Regions from separate parts of the Lactobacillus sp. IBH004 genome, predicted to be linked through region 1. Evidence: riboswitches for the same ligand, from Rfam matches in the RefSeq annotation. Region 1 holds a riboswitch; the other holds the start of a gene.
What was found. A riboswitch is a leader RNA that binds a small molecule or an ion and turns the genes downstream of it on or off. The one in region 1 is predicted to bind FMN.
Positions count from the first base shown of each region.

Region 2: it holds a riboswitch for FMN, as region 1 does, so the genes downstream of both, LDX54_RS04705 (ECF transporter S component) here and ribD (bifunctional diaminohydroxyphosphoribosylaminopyrimidine deaminase/5-amino-6-(5-phosphoribosylamino)uracil reductase RibD) in region 1, are expected to answer to the same signal.

Region 1 covers NZ_CP110217.2:301,144-312,470, forward strand. Annotated here, with positions in the region: gene LDX54_RS01455 (HAMP domain-containing sensor histidine kinase) at 1-635, shown strand, start outside; gene LDX54_RS01460 (UDP-N-acetylmuramoyl-L-alanyl-D-glutamate--2,6-diaminopimelate ligase) at 680-2,251, shown strand; gene LDX54_RS01465 (amino acid racemase) at 2,266-3,012, shown strand; gene LDX54_RS01470 (hypothetical protein) at 3,159-3,353, shown strand; FMN riboswitch at 3,463-3,596, shown strand; gene ribD (bifunctional diaminohydroxyphosphoribosylaminopyrimidine deaminase/5-amino-6-(5-phosphoribosylamino)uracil reductase RibD) at 3,741-4,778, shown strand; gene LDX54_RS01480 (riboflavin synthase) at 4,763-5,368, shown strand; gene ribA (GTP cyclohydrolase II) at 5,380-6,606, shown strand; gene ribH (6,7-dimethyl-8-ribityllumazine synthase) at 6,608-7,081, shown strand; gene LDX54_RS01495 (BspA family leucine-rich repeat surface protein) at 7,432-10,056, shown strand; gene LDX54_RS01500 (MFS transporter) at 10,158-11,327, opposite strand, start outside.
Region 2 covers NZ_CP110217.2:919,036-930,362, reverse strand. Annotated here, with positions in the region: gene rpsA (30S ribosomal protein S1) at 1-1,136, opposite strand, end outside; gene cmk ((d)CMP kinase) at 1,197-1,883, opposite strand; gene LDX54_RS04710 (LysM domain-containing protein) at 1,922-2,398, opposite strand; gene LDX54_RS04705 (ECF transporter S component) at 2,502-3,188, opposite strand; FMN riboswitch at 3,271-3,385, opposite strand; gene LDX54_RS04700 (pseudouridine synthase) at 3,414-4,130, opposite strand; gene scpB (SMC-Scp complex subunit ScpB) at 4,133-4,741, opposite strand; gene LDX54_RS04690 (segregation/condensation protein A) at 4,731-5,468, opposite strand; gene LDX54_RS04685 (hypothetical protein) at 5,465-5,824, opposite strand; gene xerD (site-specific tyrosine recombinase XerD) at 5,834-6,742, opposite strand; gene LDX54_RS04675 (S1-like domain-containing RNA-binding protein) at 6,735-7,622, opposite strand; gene pyk (pyruvate kinase) at 7,796-9,565, opposite strand; gene pfkA (6-phosphofructokinase) at 9,595-10,554, opposite strand; gene LDX54_RS04660 (DNA polymerase III subunit alpha) at 10,719-11,327, opposite strand, start outside.

The DNA.
Region 1 (11,327 bases):
GCTATTTGGGTTTACTGAAATCGGGGGTGTCAAATCCAGCAGATCAACAAAGATACCTTAATATTGCATATATGAAGGCTGAACAGATGAAATCGCTCGCTCATGATTTGCTTGAGTATACCACGTTAAAATCAACTAGTACCAAATTAAATTTGTCTTCTTTACATATTTTTTCTATGTTAGAGCAAGTTGCCGCGGGCTTTGAATTCGAAGGTCAGGAAAAAGGGATAGTATTTAATATAGAAGCAAGACCTAAAAATTTAACTATTCAAGCTGATGCGGAAAAGTTGGTACGTGTTTATAATAATCTCATCACTAATGCGCTAAAGTACGGTACAGGTGCAACACAAATTAACTTAATTGCTAATTTAGTTAATAACAATGAAGTTGAGTTACGGGTAGAAAACAATGGTGCTCAAATTCCCGAAGATTCGTTGAAAAAAATATTTGAACGTTTTTACAGAGTCGAAGGCTCTCGTAATACCCAAACGGGTGGCACCGGGCTAGGTCTATCAATTACCAAAAGTATTGTTGATCTTCATCAGGGCAAAATCCGCTGTGAATCTGACAAAGATTGGACCCGTTTCATTATTTGCCTGCCTTTAAACTTAAAGAGTGAAAAAACTCCAGCATAGCTGTGGTATAATTTTGACTGAGATAATAAATAGAGGAGTATAGCATGAGTATTTCTTTAAATACCTGTATTTTAATTTTAAAAGAACACCATCTGCTTAAATCGAGTGCTGTCCAAGATACTATATCTTCTAAGATGGAATATGTGTCGTATGACTCGCGTGACGTTCATACCAATACATTATTCTTCTGTAAAGGTGCTGGTTTTCGTCCCACTTATTTGTCAATGGCAAAGGCGAATGGTGCTAATTGTTATGTAGCAGAGCAACCCTATCCGGAAGGTAAGGGAATGCATGCACTGATTGTGCGCAATGTTTCCAAAGCGATGGCGTTATTGTCTGCGGCATTTTTCCGTTTCCCGCAAGACGATTTATATTTAATAGCTATTACTGGTACTAAAGGTAAGACTACAACGGCCTACTTTTTAAAAGGGATGTTAGATCAAGTTAACGGCGGTAAAACGGCGTTAATTTCATCAGTCAATACAGTTGTGGGACCTAAAAAAGATGATACTTTTAAGTCAAGCTTGACAACGCCTGAATCACTTGATTTGTTCCGTGATATGCGAATAGCTGTAGACAACGGAATGACGCATATGGTTATGGAAGTTTCCAGCCAGGCTTATAAAAAAAACAGGGTATTTGGTCTGACCTATGACCTGGGCTTTTTCTTAAATATTACACCTGATCATATTGGACCCAATGAGCATCCCAATTTCGCTGATTATTTACATTGTAAGTTGCAGCTGCTGGTTAATGCCCGTAAATGTATTATTAACGCTCAGACTGATCATTTTCCTGAAGTTTATGCTGCGGCCATGACTACTACAGATCCAGACAGTATTTACTTATTTGCTGACGAAAAATTTACTAATCCGGATCTGAAGCAGACCATCGATTTTCGTTTTTCGACCCAAGAGCTTGATATGTCACGGACCCGGTTCCAGGTATTGTGTGTTAGCGACAAAGCCAAGCAGCTTAAAATAGCTGGCGATTACCAGTTAAAGATGTTAGGTGATTTTAACGAATCTAACGGTACTGCCGCAGTAATTGGTGCAGGACTGGCCGGGATGAATTATGACGATGCTGCTAAAGGTATCAGTCAAGTTACCGTCCCTGGAAGAATGCAAACAGAAGTTACCAAGAAGCACGGAGTAGTGGTTGTGGACTTCGCACATAATGAAGCCTCAATGATGGCTCTTATGGGCTTTATGCAACGCGAATTTAATAATCCCAAAATTATTGTCGTTGTGGGGGCACCTGGTGACAAAGGAGTTTCTCGTCGTCCCGGTTTTAGTAACAGTCTAAATGCCTACGCTGCTAAAGCCTTTCTGACAACAGATGATCCTGGCTTTGAAGATCCCAAGGATATAGCACAGGAAATTGATGCAGGGATCGATCATTCTAAAGTTGATGTCACAATAGAACTAGACCGTAAGAAGGCCATCCATGATGCAATCAGTATGTCCAAGCAGGGTGATGTTGTTCTGATCTGTGGTAAAGGTGAAGATAGTTATCAAAAGATCCGGGGAGTAGATACTCCTTATCCGTCTGATATTACAGTTGCACAACAGGTAATTGATGAACTTGAAGGGCAAAAAGAACATTTTAACGGTTAGAAAAGCAGGTATTAATGAAACATTTTTTTAGTATTATTGGCGGTATGGGTACGATTGCAACGGAAAGCTATGTCCGCATGATTAATCACCGTCTAAAGATTACCAAAGATCAGGACTATCTGAATTATATTTTGGTTAATGATGCCCAAATTCCTGACCGCACGGCTTATATCAAAGACCATAGCCAACCTAATTTTTTCAATGCTTTGCGTGATGATGTGCTCCAGCAAGCAATGTTAAAGCCCGATTTTTTCGTGATGCCATGTAATACTGCACATTATTTTTATGATGACTTGGCTAAACTAACTGATATTCCTTTTTTACATATGATGCGTATTGCTGTTCATAAATTTGCAAGTGACTTTCCGCAGGAAAAAAAGATTGGCTTGATTGCTACGGAAGGTTCGATTTATGATCATTTGTACGAAGACGAAATTGAACAAGTTGGCCGTGAGGTAGAATTGGGTGGTCCTGAGATTCAACCGCTGGTTACTGAGCTGATTTATTCCAGCATTAAAGAAAAAGGCGTAGTTGATGGTGAACTTTATCACCGCATATTACGCACCATGCATGATCAGTATGGCTGTAATGTAATTTTACTTGGTTGTACTGAATTATCTTTAGCTCAGGAAAAGGCGCCAGAGCATCCGTATAATGTTATTGATCCGCAAGTTATTATTGCTGATGTGGCAATTGAATTAGAACTAAAAATTCGTGCAGGAATGGATCCTAAGACTGCTATAGAGAAATATATGTATTAAATAAAGCGTAAGGTTTAATGCAAATTAAATAGACTAGTAATCAATTTGATTATTAGTCTATTTATTTTTCCAAAAAGTATTGACAATGTTGCCACTTGGTAGTAGTGTATTAGAAAAGTAATACAGTTAAAAATGGGAGGGTTAAAATGTTATATCTTTTATATATATTTATTGGCATACTGATAATTCTGACTACTAATTTAGCTGTGACAGCAATTTTAAGCATTAGAGACGCCTATCGCAATCATCTTAAAGATCATTTGTCATTTGGCACTGCCTTTAAGAAATATTTTGGTAAAAATAATAATATCCCTCTCCATTTGTCTGATTGGGGACTATAAGGAATTATTTTATTTAAGTTTGTGCTTATCGTATATATATAATTTTATAAAACAATAAATTGCTATTGCCGATATAGGATATCTATATTATACTGGAATAAGTTGAATACGGTTTCTTCGGGGCAGGGTGTAATTCCCTACCGACGGTGACAATTAATAATTGAAGTCCGTGACCCGCGTTTTGCGGTGGAACTAGTGTGAGTCTAGTACCGACAGTTAAAGTCTGGATGGGAGAAGAACAAACAAGATTAGACAGAAAACTCGCGTCGTTATTAAACTTCGCTGAAATCTTATTTGATGAATATAAAATAAGCCTCGTTGATTGAATCAACGAGGTTTTTTAATGCTTAGGAAGTGAAATTAGTGCAGGATAAGGATTATATGCAAATGGCAGTTCAAGAAGCATTGAAAGCTCAGGGAATGACTTGGACAAATCCTTTAGTTGGTGCAGTTTTGGTTAAGGACAATCAGGTTCTAGCGACCGGCTACCACCATCAATTTGGTAAGGAACACGCAGAAGTGAATACACTCTCACACTTAGCTGATCCCCAGCAGGCACAGGGAGCAACCTTGTATGTCACACTAGAGCCTTGCAGCCATTACGGCAAGCAACCTCCTTGCTGCAAAAAGGTCGCTGAAGCTGGAATAAAAAAAGTTGTTATTGGTCAGATTGATCCTCATCAAATTGTAGCTGGCAAGGGTATTGAATATCTAGAAAGCCATGGGGTGCAAACTGAGATAATCGGTGGTACAGAAAATTTAAACGTTGCTTATAACTTTTTTTATCACCAAAAGAGGCCTTTTGTGACGCTTAAATATGCAATGTCTCTTGATGGCAAAATTAATGCTGCAGGTAAAACGAGAACAATTTTGACTGGGGATGCAGCTCAGGTGGATGTGCAAAAGTTGCGTTTGCACAACCAAGCAATTTTAATTGGGGCAAATACTTTGCGAATAGACAATCCGCTTTTAACGGTCAGAATTAAAAATTTACCCCAGCCACCTATTCGAATAGTGCTTACTAAAGATGCTAATCAATTAGACTTTAACAGTCGCATGTTTAAGACACAAGGCGAAATTTGGCTATTAAGTAGAACTGAACTGACACAAAAAGTAGCTGAAAATGTTCGCTGCTTTACTGCTGCTAAATGGACACCTTCAAAAATTGTGCAGTTTTTAGCCGCACATGAAATTCAAGCACTATTAGTTGAAGGTGGCAGCAATGTCCAGAGCCAGTTTGTAGCAGCGGACTTGGCTGACGAAATAGTGACATACATTGCTCCTTTAGTTTTAGGCGGTACTGCATTACCTGCTGTGTTTGGCCAGGCTTTAGCAGAAAAAAGTGATTATCAACTTTTAGACGTTAAAAAATTCAATCAAGATGTCAGAATTCGCGTGAGGAGAAAAGAATGTTTACAGGAATAATTCAAACTACGGGAACGATAACCCGTTTGGAAATTAGTGAGCAACATGCAAGACTAGGTATTTGCGCTCCTAAATTAGTGCAAAAAGATTTGCCTTTAGGGGCAAGCATTGCCGTTAATGGTATTTGTTTAACCGTTACCGCTTGGAGCGATAATGACTTTGCAGTAGACGTGATGCCGGAAACAATGAAACGGACTAATTTGGGCAATTTGCAAAAAGGTAGTTTAGTAAATTTAGAGCCATCATTGTCTTTAAACGGTAAGCTTGATGGTCATATTGTTGCAGGTCATGTTGATACTACAGCAGAATTAATAAAACGGGATGAAAATGAGAATTCTGTAGAATTAGAATTCGCAGTACCACATAAGTATGCTCCTTTTATTGTTGAAAAAGGCTCAATTGCCATTGACGGCATTAGTTTAACCGTGACAATGACGCAAAATGATCATTTTGGAGTGAGCTTAATACCTTATACCATACAAAATACTACTTTGGCTCACTATCAAGTGCATGACAAAGTCAATATTGAAGTGGATATGATTGGTCGGTACGCTGTCAAACAAATTCAAGCTTGGAAAAAGGAATTTTAATGGAGGAAAAAATGACAGAACAACTGAATGAAAAAATGCAAAAGGTGTTACAACATATGCTGACAGGTGGGTTGGTCATTGTGGCTGATTCACCGCAGCGTGAGTCTGAAGGGGATATGATTGGTCTGGCTGAAAAGGTAACGCCTCAAGCAGTTAATATGATGATTACTAAGGCGCGCGGACTATTATGTGTGCCGATGAGTAAGGCATACGCTGACCGCTTGCAACTAAAACCAATTGAAACTGGTTCGAACGATACTTTTGGCACGGCTTTTACCCTTAGTGTTGATTCTACTGAAACCACTACGGGAATTTCAGCTTTTGACCGTGCTAAAACTATTAAAAAATTGGCTGATCCTAATAGCCAGTGGGCTGACTTTTATCATCCAGGTCATGTTTTTCCTTTGGTAGCTAAAGAAGGCGGTGTACTGGAGCGCACAGGTCATACTGAAGCTGCTTTGGATCTGGCTAGATTGGCAGGAGTTGCACCTGTAGGCTTTATTTGCGAGTGCATTAAAAAAGACGGAACGATGGCCAGACGTAAAGACCTAAAGGCTTTAGCAGAAGGACTTGGTATTCCTTATTTGACCATTGAAGAGTTAATTGCATACCGCAAGAATCTGGCAAATAAAGATTTGGGGATTGAATCCTTTACCAAGGTTGCTTTTCCTACCAAGTACGGTCACTTCCAGCTTGAAGGTTTCAGGGATAAAAAGCATCCTGAAAAGCAACCGACTTTGTTAATTAGTAAGGGTGAAGTAAAAAAAGGTGAGCCTCTTTTATTGCGGCTTCACAGTGAATGTTTGACTGGGGATGTTTTTGGTTCTAAGCGCTGTGACTGTGGCGCTCAGCTTGCCGCAGCTTTAACAAAAATTGAGCAAAATGGATCAGGAGCAGTTTTATACTTGCGTCAAGAAGGTCGGGGAATTGGTCTAGAAAATAAATTGCGCGCTTATAAGCTGCAAGACGAAGGTATGAACACAGTTGAAGCTAACCAGCACCTTGGCTTGCCGGTTGACGCACGCCGCTATAATGTTGCTGCTGAAATTTTAAGGCAAAAAGGCGTGAGCGAAGTTGAATTAATGACCAATAATCCGGATAAAGTAACGCAATTAGAAAATTATGGCATTAAAGTTGTCAAAAGAATACCTGTTGAAGTAGGCATGACCGCAGAAAATAAGAATTACTTGGCAACTAAAAAGCATGAAATGAATCATATTTTAAACGAGGTAGATTAACATGAAAGAAATTATTGGCAACATTGCCCAGGGACAGGATAAAAAGATTGGTATTGTCGTTGCTCAATTTAACGGTGTGGTAACGGATCGCCTACTTTCAGGTGCGCTAGAGCAATTGAAAAAATCAGGAGTGAAAGATGAAAATATTGTGCTTGTGAAAGTACCCGGTGCTTTTGAAATTGCTCGTACGGTCAACTGTCTGGCAAAAAGTGGCAAAGTTGATGGCATTATTGCATTAGGAGCTGTAATTAGAGGCGAAACAGCTCATTTTACCTATGTTTGTGAAGGTACTACTTCTCAGTTAGCAGCTGCATCAGCCAATGGGCCAGTTCCAGTCATGTTTGGTGTACTTATGACCGATACGGTTGCACAAGCAACTGATCGTGCCGGAGGTAAAGCAGGCAATAAAGGAGCTGAGTGTGCTACAGATGTCTTAGAAGTATTAAATATAGAAGAACAGATAAAGCAACTATAATTTTTTAAGTGCACAATCCTAAATAAAGAAAAAACAGGTCGTTTCTAGAAATAGAAGTGGCTTGTTTTTGGTCTTAGTAGTTTTAGCGGCTTGCTGTTTGCTTTTATTATTAGTTGATTTATCTTTAAATTATTAAAACTAATTTTAAAATCATATATGCATATATTATCCGATAACAGTAAAATAGTTATTTTAATTTGTTACTAATGTTAATTTTATGGCTATTTTAAGCACTTTTAAAAAAATATTTTTACTTGCAATGTTATTAAATTAATTATATAATGAAATTGTAATGATATTCATATTTTTTTAGTAGCAAAATTAGATAATTTTTATTATTGAGGTGAAAAATGAATAAAGGATTGAACCACAATAAGCGAACTGGAGCACTGCTTTTTAGTAGTTTAACGGCAGCTGCACTTGGTTTAGCAATTTTAAATACTAATGTGGTAAAGGCTGATAGCAATTCAGGAACACAGGACACTGCGCAAAACTTTGATAGGAATAAAACCCGAGTAGCAAATAATAATGCATCTCAAAGAAGTAATCAAGGCACTACTGATAATGCGAATACCACTGCACCAGAAGGAAATGCTAATGATACTACAGATAATGCAGATGAAACTCAAAACGGGAGTGTGGGCTCATCGCAGGGCACAAATGAAGAGACAAACTCTCAAACTTCTGCTGGTAATGATCAGCCAGAAACAGACATTACTAAGAATGAAAATAAAATTAGTACAAAAACTATTAAAACAAGTAAGTGGGGTAATGCTGACGAAAGTTATGATAGTGATACTAACGTATTAACTGTAAGTGGAAGTCATGATAAGGATAATCCGACTATTGTCAATACAACTAAAACTTTAGGTGAATTTCTAGATCAAGGTGGACGAAACCCTGATATTGCAAAGGTAAAAAAGGTAATCTTTGACGGTTACTTTAAAGTTGTTGGCAATACCATGTCAGTTTTTATTAGCCTTAGTGGCCTAACTGATATTGAAGGCTTAGAAAACGTTGATACTTCGGAAGCGACCACCATGTTTGCCTGGTTTAGTCAATGCAGTAGTCTTAAACACGTAGATCTTTCTCATTTTAATACCTCAAATGTTAAAAACATGTCTTATATGTTTGACCGCTGTACCAATCTCGAAGATCTTGACCTAAGTAAATTTGATACTTCCCAAGTCAAAGATATGTCATATATGTTTTCCGGTTGCAAAAGTCTCAAAGAATTAGATTTGCAGAGTTTTGATACTTCCCAAGTCACAAATATGTCATGGATGTTTGCAGGGTGTGAGAGTCTTAAAAAATTAAATGTTACTAGCTTCAATACTACTAATGTTAAAGACATGTCATTTATGTTTAATCACTGTGCAAGTTTGACTAACATTGATGTACACAGTTTTGATACTGAAAATGTTGAAAATATGGCGTCAATGTTTAGTATGTATTATTCTTATAAGAGCGATACGAGTTCAAAGTTCGGTTGGGATTCCAGCCTTATCTCACTTGATCTTTCTAACTTTAATACTAGTAAAGTAACGAATATGTCATCTATGTTCTTTAAATGTACAAAGCTAAAAGACCTAAACATCTCTAAATTTAATACCTCTCAAGTCACAACTATGAATAGTATGTTTAATGGATGTAATAAATTAACATACTTAGACCTGTTCAACTTTGATACTGCAAATGTTGTAGATATGTCATACATGTTTCGTGATACGAATAGTTTAGTTGGTTTGAATTTGTCAAGTTTCAATACTTCTAAAGTAAAAAGCATGAGTCAAATGTTTTATCTCTACGCTGATCCTGAAAAAGATGGTAAATATCCTAAACTTTCGAACTTAAGAACCCTAGATATCAGCAATTTTGATATGAGTAGTAATGGTAACACCTATGATATGCTGAGAGGGCACCAAAACTTGCTAGTTTTGAAACTGGGAAAAGGAAACAAACTCGTTTCAATTATGGGTCTTGATACACCAGGAACTTGGTTAAATGTTGGAAAGAAAACAATGCAGGATCCTGAAGGCTCAGAACAATGGCTATCAGCTGAACTGATGAGCAATTGGAAAGATGGTGCAAAAGATGAAACGTACGTGCGTAAAACTACAATAACAGCTCATTATCAAGATGAAAAGGGCAAGACGCTTGCGCCTGATGAGACTTACACTGGCACATACGGCACTCATTATGAAGCTAAAGTCAAAGAAATTCCTGGTTATGTTTTAACGGCTATGCCGAAAAATGCGTCAGGACGCATTGGAGAAAATCTAGATGATATTACATTTATTTACAAAACGAATGATTCTAATAATAATTCAGGCTCAAACAATTCAGGTTCAAATAATTCCGGCTCAAACGGTCATGGAACAAACTCAGGGATAAATGATAATAATACTGTAGCAAGAGTTGAAGTTCATTATCAGGATGAGAACGAAAATGAAATTGCTCCCTCTAAGATTTTAACTGGCGTTGTTGGTGAAGGCTACATTACCAAGGCTTTGGATATTACAGGTTATACTCTTAAACTTAGACCTGTTAATGCTACCGGCTTCTTTAGCAGCCAGCCACAAACTGTTACTTATGTTTATTCGAGAAATGGTGTCATTCGAACAGTTCGTCATAATTCCTATCTATATGACCAAAATGGTGGCCGTAAAGCTGGCGAATACTTTATTGGCAAAAAAATTAAAACCTATGGCAGTAGGCTTATTCAGAATAAGAAATATTACGAACTTGGAAACGATACTTTTATTAAAGCTAATAATGTAACAGGTATTAAACGCAAACTTAAGCACAATGCCTATATTTACACCAGGAAGGCTAATAAGAAAGTAAAGCGTTCTGGTCGTAAAGTATTGAAAAAGAAACAAACGATCAGAACATATGGTGGAGCTATTAAAATGCATAATAAGCTGTACTATATTGTTGGTAAGAATCGCTATATTAAAAAAGCTAATTTTTAGCAATTGAGAAATAATAATTAGAAAAGTTCTATCATAGTAAAAATAGGCTAGATAGAGCTTTTTTATTGTTTTGCTAAATTGCTGTATAAGGAAGAAGAAATTTAATTAGACCTGTTGCTTTTGCCTAAGCGATAATTTTGCACGTTAATACCAAAAATGCCAAAAACTAGTAATAACGAAATTCCGCTAGCAAGGAGCGTAAGAGCAGGTCGCTGCAGCACATTGGCAATTGCTGAAACTCCGACTGTAAAAAAGATATTTAATAGTGCACTGCCTAGTTGCAAAAAACTTGATTGAGCAGACTGAACATTTTTACTAGTCCTTTTAATTCTAACTTTGCTGCACCAATTACCGATTGGTAAAGTTTCTCCATAAATTAACACTGTACTAATGAACATGGTGGCGATTGTTTGTTTTAAAAAGAATATGCCTAATGCTAAAGTAGTAATTATGATTAAGGTGCACAGTAACCAGTAGTGGTTATCAAAGCGAATAAGCACAGCTCCTAATAAGAGGCCACTGACTACAGCAAGCAGCAGCCAGTATACTTGACTGTATGTAGGATCAATTGTTTTCCAGAAGTAAATCATCAGTCCGTTGAATACAGATTGGAGAGCACCATTAAACATGGCCACAATAATTGCTGCGCGTAAGCCTTTATTAGTAATAATATTGTGCCAGACTTTGACCAGATGGGTTATGGTTTTAAAATTGTTTTTATCTTTAACAAAATGCCTTTGGTGCAAAGCTAGGGTAAGAAAAATATTAATGAAAAAGCCGCTGCTTGCTACTAGGAGAAAATATAAATAATTGCGTGTAGTCAAAATCAGAGCTGCTATTGCAGCTATACTGGCAATATTACCGATCAGACCAGCAATAGAATTGCAGTTGATGGTTTTTTCGAGGGAATTATCTGTCAGAAGAGATTTTAAATTTCCCGTAAATGATAGTCCTTCAACTAAACTGAACATTGTAATGCAAAGGTCAACCAGAATATATAAGGGAACAAAGTATTTTTTGGGAAAAGTAAACGGCAGTAATAAGAATAAACACAGAAATATATATATCCAAATTAACATGCGGCGTTTGTCGACATTATCAAGCTTTGATCCAATAAACAGGACACTCAAAATAAGTGCCAAGGAACTAATACTTGATATCAAGCCATTAACAACGATATTATCTGAATATTCACGAATAATTAGTGCACCACCTATTCCAACTAGAATACTGCCAAAATTTGATAGCAGATTGATTAGTGGTAATAATAT
Region 2 (11,327 bases), 620 kb from region 1:
TATTTTTTATTTACTGAATTGCGGTTATATGAACTGTGTGAACGATTGCCTTCATTTTCAGAATTCTTGGGCTCAGCAGCCTTCATAGAAAGTGAAATGCGATGCTCACCAGGGTCAATGTTTAAGACCTTGACTTTAACTTTTTGACCAACCTTTAAAACATCACTTGGCTTGTCTACGTGTTTATATGATATTTCAGAAACGTGAACTAAACCTTGAATATTATCAGCTACTTCAACAAAAGCACCGAAGTTAGTTAAAGATTTAACTTCGCCTTCAAACACATCGCCTTCGTGTAAGTCAGCTGTAGCTTGTTCAAAAGGAGAAGGTTCAGTTTGCTTAATTGAAAGGGAGATGCGATGTCTATCATCATCAATACCAATTACTTTAACTTTGACATCTTGACCAGCCTTTAAAACATCGCTTGGCTTATCAACATGTTTGTATGAGATCTCGGAAATGTGGACTAAACCATCAACACCGCCAACATCAACAAAAGCTCCAAAATTAGTTAAACGGGAAACCTTGCCTTCAACAACATCACCCACAACTAACTGTGATGCAACCTTGTCAAAAGCTTCTTCACGTTCTTCTTCAATTAAATCTTTGTGAGAAAGGATTAAGCGGTTCTTACTTGGATCAATTTCAGTAATTTTAAGTTTCATGGTTTTGCCGATAAATGGCTTAAGATCCGAAACATAACGGTTAGAAATTAATGACGCAGGCAAAAATCCTCTAGTGCCTACATCTACTAACAAACCACCACGAACTGAAGAAGTAACTGTGCCTTCAATTGTCTTTCCGGCTTCAAAATCTTTTTGCAGTTCATCGTAAGCTTCTCTTTCCTTCAAGCGGGTAACTGAGAAGAAGAATTCACCATTCTCTTTGTCTCCGCCGGCTTTTCTTAAAACTAAAGCTTTGAGCTTATCGCCTGGTTTAACTGCTTCACGTAGGTCAACGTTGCGATCTGAAGTGTATTCACGACGAGGAATTACACCTTCAATACCGGCATTTTCAACACCAACATCGATTTGACCTTCTTCAACGTCTAAGACTTCAACATCTACAATATCTCCGACCTCAACTCCTTGCATTTGCTTTAATGCATCTAAAAATTGATTACTGTTTTCTGACATTATTTACCTCCCAATATCATACTCTAATTCTAAATGAAAGTTTGATATTTTTCTACTGTTTTATACCCTTTTTTTATAGTTTTTTTGACTTTTTTTAATTTCAGATAAGATTGCATTAACTACCTGGTCTATAGTCATAGAAGTTGTGTCTATTTCAATAGCATCAAGTGCCTTTTTTAATGGTGAAATTTTACGATGCGAATCTTTATAATCCCTTTCCAGTATGTCTTGTTCAATTTCTTCAAGGGACTGGTTAGTTTTAATTCCTCTTTCTTTAAAATCAAGCATTCTTCTTTGGGCTCGAGAATGAGCAGACGCAACTAAAAAGATTTTAACGTCAGCTGCAGGCAAAACTGTGGTCCCAATATCACGACCATCCATCACTACATTCATCTGACCGGCCATTTGTCTTTGCAAACTGACCATTTTAGCTCTGATATCTGCCAAAGCTGATACTTGAGAAACGTGAGCAGAAATATCCGGTGTACGTATATCTTGAGATATATCCTTATCGCCGGCAAAAACTTTTTGTTGGCCATTTTCGCTTTTCAGTTCAATTTTTTCTTTATCAATAGCAGCCAATATGCCTTTTTCATCACTATAACTAAGTTTGTGTTCACGTGCTAACCAGGTAGAAGCACGGTACATTGCTCCCGTATCAATATACGTAAAGTTCAATTTTTGAGCTATTATCTTTGCTACTGTACTTTTTCCAGCTGAAGCTGGTCCATCAATTGCTACTTGCATTCAATAAAAAAGGGACTGCAGTCCCTATCCTTTCTAAGTTATTTGATACGCAGTACTTGTCCGATATCCACCTGACTGTTAGGATCAAGTTGATTTAACTCAGCTAACTGACCAACAGAAATTTTAAAACGACGAGCAATACTACTTAAAGAATCTCCACTTTGAACTATATATTGTTTAGTTTTCACGTGTTTCTTTTTATGCTTAATCTTAGGTTTTGGTTTTGCCTTCGGTTTGCTTTTAGTTTTATTTTCGACAAGTTTGTTTTTTGCAGGAGAAGCTTTAACGTTTGCTTTTTTGGCAGCTTTTTTATGAATTTTGCGTACTTCAACTATTTTATTACTTGAATTATTATTCGCTGCTAAATGATGTACTACTGGAACAAGGCCAATTAGTATCATTATAAGTAAAACAATGAGTACAATCCAACCTTTAGAACCAGAGCTGTATGTTTCAACTCTGGTTTTTTGCGGACGTTTATAATGTTGATATGGTCCCTTAGGATTATTAGTCATCTTAAAAAGCCTCCTTACCTAACTTGTTTAATTTTAGCATATTTACCATTTAAGTGGATAAAAAAATCGGTCATTTAATAGACCGATTTCATAATTTCTGATTTTAGTTTTTTAAATTGAAGTTTTTCCTGACAAATGGTTTGATTGTTCTCAAAACAGTTTCAAACAATAAGTAAACCACCGTACCATTTATTGCCCCTTTTAATAAATTAAACGGCACAATAATGCCAAAAATATAGGCACTCATTGATGGAATGTGGAGCAATTTGCCCAAATAAACTTTCTCAGTAAACGCCAATAGACCTGAATAACCATGAATAGCTGGCAAATTGGGTACCGTAGTTGCTGCATAAAAAGGTGTTAGAACCAGAGCATTTAAAACTGACAAAACAAAAGCCATCGCTATAATGCCAAGAACTATACCTAAGATTGGTTTTAAATGTTTTTTAGTAAAACTCTTTTCATCTTTATTGATATTTCTAGTCAAATAATAAAACGGCAAAGCAAATGAAATTGATGCTAAAAAGGCAGCAGATTGACCCACTAAACTTGGTAGCGCAAAACCTTTATATATTAAATTAATTAGCATTCTCACAAACGCGATGAAAATGCCGGGTAATGGACCAAATAAAAAAGTACCAATAGTAATTACAACATCAGAAAAATCAAATTTTAAAAAGCTGGTGACAGGCAATGGTATTTCCAAAAGCATTAATACATATGCAATTGTTCCAATTAAAGTATATGCTACTATATTGACCAAATTATTTCTGCCTTTTCTTTGCAAAATTCTTACCTCCAAAAAAACTCGGTCTGTTGCTTCTAGCAACAGACCGAGTAAAAGTAAGCTAAAGATCTTGGCTTTTAGTTTAGTCTGTCTTCTTTCATCTAGACTTTAACTATCGGTATCACAATAGATTCCACCACTTTCGTGGGTCGCGGACTCTCACCGCCGGTCGGGATTTTCACCCTGCCATGAAGACAACAAACTTAATATTTAATTTTCAATACCATCTTAATCTACGTCTTTTAATCTGTCAACTTCCTCATGCGATAATTCGCGAAAACTTCCGGAAATCAGAGAATCCAGGGTTAAAAAGGCATATCTTTCACGTGCTAATTTTTTAACCTGATGATGAACAGCCTTAAACATTCTTTTTACTTGATGATACTGCCCCTCATGAATAGTTAACTGTACTATTTGGCTATTTTTTTTGCGGTCAGTTCTAATTACTTTAACTTTAGCCGGAGCACATCTATGACGATCAATTTTTACTCCGTGGGTAAGCTGACTGATTTCTGCAGGAGAAAGCACACCCGTAATTTTAGCAACATATACTTTTGCTACATTATTGCGTGGATGCATCAATAAATTTGCAAGCTCTCCGTCATTGGTCATCAAGAGTAAACCTGACGTGTCATAATCTAGTCTGCCAATTGGGTACAAGCGGTAGGGCAATTCTTTAAAGTAGTCAACAACGGTTTTTCGGCCTTTGTCATCGCTGGCAGTCGATACCACCCCACGCGGTTTATAAAAAAGGTATGTGTGCAAACTTTCCCGCTCAATTGGTTCACCATCGACGGTAATATTACTAAATGTATCTACCTTAGTACCTAATTTTGTAACTACATTACCATCAACTGTCACCCGCCCTGCGGTGATCATTTTTTCAGCCTTGCGTCGTGAAGCAATTCCAGCTTCAGCAATTACTTTTTGTAATCGTTCTAACACCATTATGATTCTCCTTTTTGAGTTTTAGCAATATTCTTATCTGCTTGACCCTTAGCCGCAAATAAATCGATTTCACCTTCGGCATTAACACTATCATCTTCAAAATCTTCAATTAGAGGTAAATCGGCTAAACTTTGATAACCAAAATACTGCAAAAAATAGTCAGTGGTCACGTATAAATTAGGGTGTCCCGGAGCCTCTTTTTTGCCATTTATCTTTACAAGACCCCGCCAAATTAATGTTTGTAAAGCACCAGATGAATTTACCCCTCTGATTTCATCAATTTCTATCCGAGTAATAGGCTGCTTATAAGCAACAATTGCTAATATTTCCAAAGCGGACTGACTAAGACTTTTAGTTAAATCTTTTTGAAAAAAGTTTTCAATTGTTTTGCTTACTTCCGGCCGGGTTGTTAATTTATAAGAATCGTTCAGCTGCTGTATTTGCAGACCTGAATCCGAATTTTGCTGTAATTTTTCCTGCAAGCTTTTAGTTAATTCGCGCAGTGCAGGCTTGCCAATTTGCAGCAGTTCACACAAATTAGTGCTTTCAATGCCATTATCACCGGCCACATACAATAGAGCCTCTAACTGGGCAATTTTAGTTATCATCGCTATCAATTCTTTCCAAGTTCAGATCGCCAAATGTTCTATTTTGTGTTACCCGCAATTCTTGCTTTTTACAAAGTTCAAGCAATGCTAAAAACAAACCAATAACATCAGATAAAGTTTTCATTTTTTGACAACATGCAAAAAAACTGACCTTTTTGCACTTTGCCAATTCGGTTTGCAAAAAAGTACTCATCTCTTTAACAGAGGTTTCTTTCACCTCAACCGAAACAATATCTGGCTGTCTGATCTTCATTCTTTGTAATACTAAAATAAACGTATTAGCCAATTCGGTGGAAGTAATTTGTCCTCGAGGTAACGGCTGAATCTTTTTACTAAGGGGCACGCTTTCCTCTTTAGCAGCAGTAATGGGAACCTTTTCGTTACGCTTTTTAAAGTAAACCGAGATTTTTTTGAATATTGAATAGGTAATAAGCTGCTGTACGAGTTCATCCCTAGGATCTTCCTGTTCCTCATCATTTTCTATGAAATCATTTTGCGGCAGTAGTGATTGAGACTTTATGCGTAACAACAATGATGACATGACAAAGTATTCACCGGCAATTTTCAAATTAAGACTTTGCATTTGATGTAAATAGGCTAAATATTGGCTGGTAATTTGGGCTATCGGAATATCATAAATATCAATTTTCTGTACTTTAATTAAGTGCAGCAACAAATCTAAAGGGCCTTCAAAATTGGGTAATTCCAAAGTAAGATTAGCACTCATATTTTTGAGTCCTTTTTTAAATATTTAATCAGATCAATATATTCAGGAACAGCCGTAATTCTTTTTTGGGGATTACTTTGAGCCAGTTCTTGTACTGCCTTTGCTTCATATTTAGCTTTGCGAAAATCAGGAGCAAATGAAATGTAGCGAATGACAACAAATTGTTTATTCGCTTGCGTGCCAATCACACCAATAAAATTAGGATCCTTAGACCGATAAAGATATAGACAAAATTCAGCACTATTTTTATTTAATTGAATTTCATCCTTAAGATTTGCGAGATTTTTAAAATCCGGTAAATAGGATAACAAACCCATTGCTACTTTTTCCGTGTCATTTTTACATTCAATTAACATTTAATCACCTTAAATTCGAGGATGAGTTTTCTCGTATACTTGTATGATATGTTTCTGGGACAAATTGGTATAAATTTGTGTAGTACTAATATCCGAGTGTCCTAAAATTTCTTGAACCACACGCAAATCAGCCCCATTTTCAAGTAGGTGAGTAGCGAAGGTGTGTCTTAAAGTGTGAGGGGTAACGTTTTTCTGAATACCAGCCAACTTGCAGTAATGCTTGATAATTTGCCACACAGCTTGTCGAGTTAGAGAACCGCCGCGACTGTTCAGAAAAATAAAATCCGTGTTTTTTCCCACTTTCAATATCAAGGGATCACGTACTTTTTCTTTATAACTATCAATCCAGGACAAAGCAACTTTACTAATAGGAATCAACCGTTCTTTTGAGCCTTTACCAAAAACTTTGACTAATTTCAATTCTTCATGCAAGTCGGTAAATTTAAGGTTTATTAATTCGCTCACCCTTATTCCTGTTGCGTACAACGTTTCAAGTAAAGCACGGTCTCGTAATCCCAGCTTCTTTTTTATATCAGGTTGCTTAAGTAAGTCAGTAACTTCGACTGTGGTTAAAGCAACTGGTAAAGGTCGACGTTTTTTGGGTGAGTCTATTTCAAGCATAGGATTCAATTTTTGAATATTTTGTCTTACCAGCCACTGGTAAAACTTTCGCAGACTTGAAATTAAACGACTAATAGAACTTGTTGCTTTCTTTTGATCGCGTTGCTCAGCCAAAAAAGCATCAATATCAATTGCTTTAGTCGGCCAGGAAGTTAAATTTTCCTTTTGTAAAAAATCAATGAAAGAGCTTAAATCCTGCTTGTAAGCAGTGATTGTATTAGCACTTAATCCTCGCTCAATCTGACTAAATCTTAAATAGTCCTCAACTTGTTCTGTTAACTTATTCAAATTATTCATTTTTGTCTTCTTCGGGGTCGTTAAGTAATGAAATTGTTCCAGTAGTTTTATCTTCCACTATGTATTTTCCCTTCAACAAGTGTCCTAATGCTCGTTTAAAAGCTGATTTTGATATGCCAAAATAGTTTTTAATATCCTCTGCATCAGATTTATCATAAAAAGGTAATGTTTTATCTTTTTTTCTGCGCAAACTCATTAAAATCATCTGCGCGTCATCATCTATTTCTTCAAAAGATCGCGGCAGGCTGCTCAAATTTAAGCGGCCATACTGACTGACACCAACTACTCTACCCTTAAACTGTTCACCTAAACGAAGTGGACGAGCCATTTGTGAAGGATGAACAAAGCCTAAATAATATTCTTTAGTAATTACAAATGCTCCTACTTCACGGGCTGAATAGACAGTCCCAAAAACATCTTTATTATTCATGCCGTCAGGAAAATGAGCTGCAAGTTGTTCAAAAATATTTTCATCCGCCATTTTTGCCCAAATACGATCTTTTTCATCAGTTTCAAGATGAACTAGCAGTTGATCACCAACTTCAGGCCAGCGTTGTTTGTCATAAGGGAGATCATCCAAGGAAATCACTATATCTTTATCTGGCAAGCCAATATCTACAAATACACCTAAGCTATACTTGACTTCAGTCACTTTGCTCCAAGCATACTGATCTTCTTGAGCAAAGGGTAGAAACTGGGTCATTTCCCGATTATGCTGTTTGTTATCATACAAAAATCCTTTGATTTGATCCCCCAGTTTTGGCTTTTCTTCTTGAGTAATTTCCTTTCTTTTCAATTCGTAAGTCAAACCTTCGACTTGAACAAAAAAAGAATTTTCATTTTGATCTATTATTTTTCCAGTTGCAATAGTGCCTAGCATGATTATTCTCCTAAGTCTAGATATTGGATCTGATAACAAGTATATCATTTTAGCGGATTAAATTGATATCAGTCAAACCAAATTAACTAATGATTTTCATTTAATTTACCACGATCAAAGGCAAACAAAAATAGCCAGTACTGATTACTGGCTATTTTCACATTTTACTTTAATTAAAGATTTGAAACTTCACCTTGGTAAATAGCACCACGACGAGCATCAACAGTAATAGTAATACCACTGCCAATCTTTTCAGTAGCATCAGTAACACCAACAACAACTGGAATTCCTAATGATAACCCGACAACTGCAGCGTGTGAAGTCAATCCAGAAGCTTCAACAACTAAACCTGAAGCCTTCTTAATAGCTGGCATGTAATCAGGATCAGTAGTTCTGGCAACCATGATGTCGCCTTCTTTAACCTTGCTGATAGCTTCTTCAGCACTATTAACCACAACTGTCTTGCCAACAACTGAGCCGTTACCTACACCTAGACCTTGAGCTAATTTGCTACCAATGATTTGTAGTTTCATTAAGTTGGTTGTACCAGAGTCACCAACAGGAACACCAGCAACAATGATTACTAAATCACCATCTTTTACATAGCCTTGTTCTTTGGCAACATTAGCTGCTACTTCAAACATATCATCAGTAGAAGCTGGTTTGTCAGTAAGCAAAGGTTGAACGCCCCAAGAAATGCCAAGTGAGTGTTGAATCTTTTCGTCAAAAGTTAAGGCCAAAATATTGGCGTTTGGACGATATTTAGAAATCATTCTGGCAGTATAGCCTGAATTAGTTGCAGTAATAATGGTTTTAACACCTAATTCTTGGGCAGTCCGCACAACAGATTCACCAATAGCTTCAGTAACGTTTGAACCCTTGTATTCTTCAAATCTTTGCAGAGCCAAAGTATTACGCTTAAGAAGTTCTTGTTCAGTTCTTTCATCAATTTCAGCCATTGCTGAAACAGCTTTAACTGGGTACAAACCGTTGGCGGATTCACCAGAAAGCATAGTTGCATCAGTACCATCAAGAACTGCATTGGCAACATCTGATACTTCAGCACGAGTTGGACGAGGATTTTCTTGCATTGAGTCAAGCATTTGGGTAGCAGTAATAACTGGCTTACCAAGTGCGTTTGCTCTCTTGATTAAATCTTTTTGAACAAATGGGACATCAATAAATGGAATTTCAACACCCATGTCACCACGAGCAACCATTAAACCATCTGAAACTTGCAAGATTTCGTCAGCATTATCAATACCTTCTTGTGATTCAATCTTAGGATAAATCTTAACATAATCACAACCTGCATCTTCACACAGCTTACGGATATCAAGTATATCCTGCGCCTTACGTGCAAACGAAGCAAAGATAAAGTTAATGCCATTAGCTAAACCAAATTTGATGTCATCAGTATCTTTTTCAGTAATTCCTGGCAGGCGAATTTCAACTCCTGGTGCATTAACACCCTTTTTAGAACCGATAACACCAGTGTTTTGCGCTTCACAAACTAGCTCTTTCTTTTCTTCGTCTTTTTCTTTAATTAATAAGTCAACTAAACCATCATCAATTAAAACATGACCACCAACGTGGGTGTCACCATAAAGACCTTCGTAAGTAACATGGATCATGTCCTTGTTACCCGGCTTGGAATCATCCATCGATACACGAATTTGGTCTCCAGTATTAATGGTAAACTTGCCACCTTCTTGATCAGTGGTTCTAATCTCAGCACCTTTGGTGTCTAATGCGATACCAAGTACTAAGCCAGTTTCTTTCTCGACTTGACGAACCATTTTCATCCGTGACAGATGCTCAGCATGATCACCATGTGAAAAGTTGAAACGAAATACATTTACGCCTGACTTAGCCAAAGCTGTAATAGTTTCAATATCATTTGAAGCTGGCCCTAAGGTGCTAACAATTTTAGTTTTCTTCATTATTTAAAAATCTCCCCAAAATCGACTAATTATTTAGTCATTTCTTCATTAATATCAATTAACGACTCTTCGCTGGCATGTTTTTCATCAAATAAATCCAGAATATCGTGGGTTTCCAGTTGGCCATTCTCCATACCGACAGCTAAACCGCCTTTACCATCAAGAAGTAACTTAACTGCATAATTACCCATTTTTGTAGCATTTATTCTATCCAAAACTGTAGGTGATCCGCCACGCTGCATATGACCAATAATATTGGCTCTGCAATCGAAATCACCGTATTTTAAAAGCTCGGTTCTAAAATCAGCAGCATTCATGACACCTTCAGCCAAGATGATAATACCATTGTCTTTGCCGTCTTTGAAACCACGTTTTAATCTGTCCGCAATTTCTTTAATATCAAATTGCCGTTCTGGAACGACGATAGCATCCGCGCCGCTGGCTAAACCAACGCGCATAGCAATGTCACCACAATCTCGTCCCATTACATTCACAACAAAAACACGGTGATGACTGCTGGCAGTATCACGAATTCTGTCGATGGCTTGCATAGCAGTATTGCAGGCGGTATCAAGACCAATTGTATACTCAGTGTAAGGAATATCATTATCAATGGTACCTGGTAAACCAATAGAATTAATTCCCAAACGGGTTAATGCCAGCGCACCATGATATGAACCGTCACCGCCAATAACAATTACGGTATCTATGTCATGCTTTTTTAATTGCTCTACTCCTTTTTCTTGCACTTCTTTTTGTGCAAATTCTGGGTAACGGGCACTGTAGAGAAAAGTACCACCTGCATTAATCATGTGATCAATATTTTCAGCAGTTAAGGTTACAAAGTCACCGGCTACAAGCCCGGCAAAACCATAACGAATACCAACAACACCAAGTCCATGATGAATAGCGGTTTTAGTTACTGCCCTAACAGCCGCATTCATGCCCGGAGCGTCGCCACCGCTCGTTAAAATTCCAATTCGCTTCATGAATTCACCTCATCAAGATTTATTGTGTAATTTCTCACATCCATTAAATTTTAACATTCTTTCACGAAAAAATCTCACAAAAAAGGATTAAAATTCTTGATTTGACGGTCTTTTTTGATGTTAGCGGTAACATTAATTATTTTGTTAACGCTTAACCCAAAAACCTACTCTTGTAAATTAACAACCTTTAAATTTGTTAGAATATATTGTTTTTTACTCGAATCGAAACGATTATTCTGAACTCTAATGCCTAATAAATAAATATTACCCTCCTTTAAATTCGATTGAATTTTATCATAAACACCAGGAAAAATTACAATATCCTGCTTACTAGTCGTATCGGCAAAATTACCAAAAGCCATGGTTTGACCCTTTTTAGTTCTGACTAATTTTAATGACATCAATTTTCCTACAGCTATGCCGCTTTCATGAATTTGAAATTCACTTAGTGATTTGGCATTAAACTTTTGCGCGTATTTTTCTACCGTTATTAACGGTGATGTTAACGTAGAAAAGCCTAAAGACTCTACCTCCATGACTGCTTTTTCCTGTTTGCTTGGTTCAGGGGCAGCTTTGACGGGTATACCTCCCAGACCTTCTGATAAAGCTAAATTCTCTCCTGTCAATTTCACATTTTCAATAGTTTCAGGGCAATTTTGCAATAATTCGTTACGATTTTTGTTTATCCGGTCAAAACAGCCTGCTTTAATTAAAGCCTCAATGACATTTGTAATACTGTTGGCTTTAATAAATTTAGTATCAATTTGCCGTAA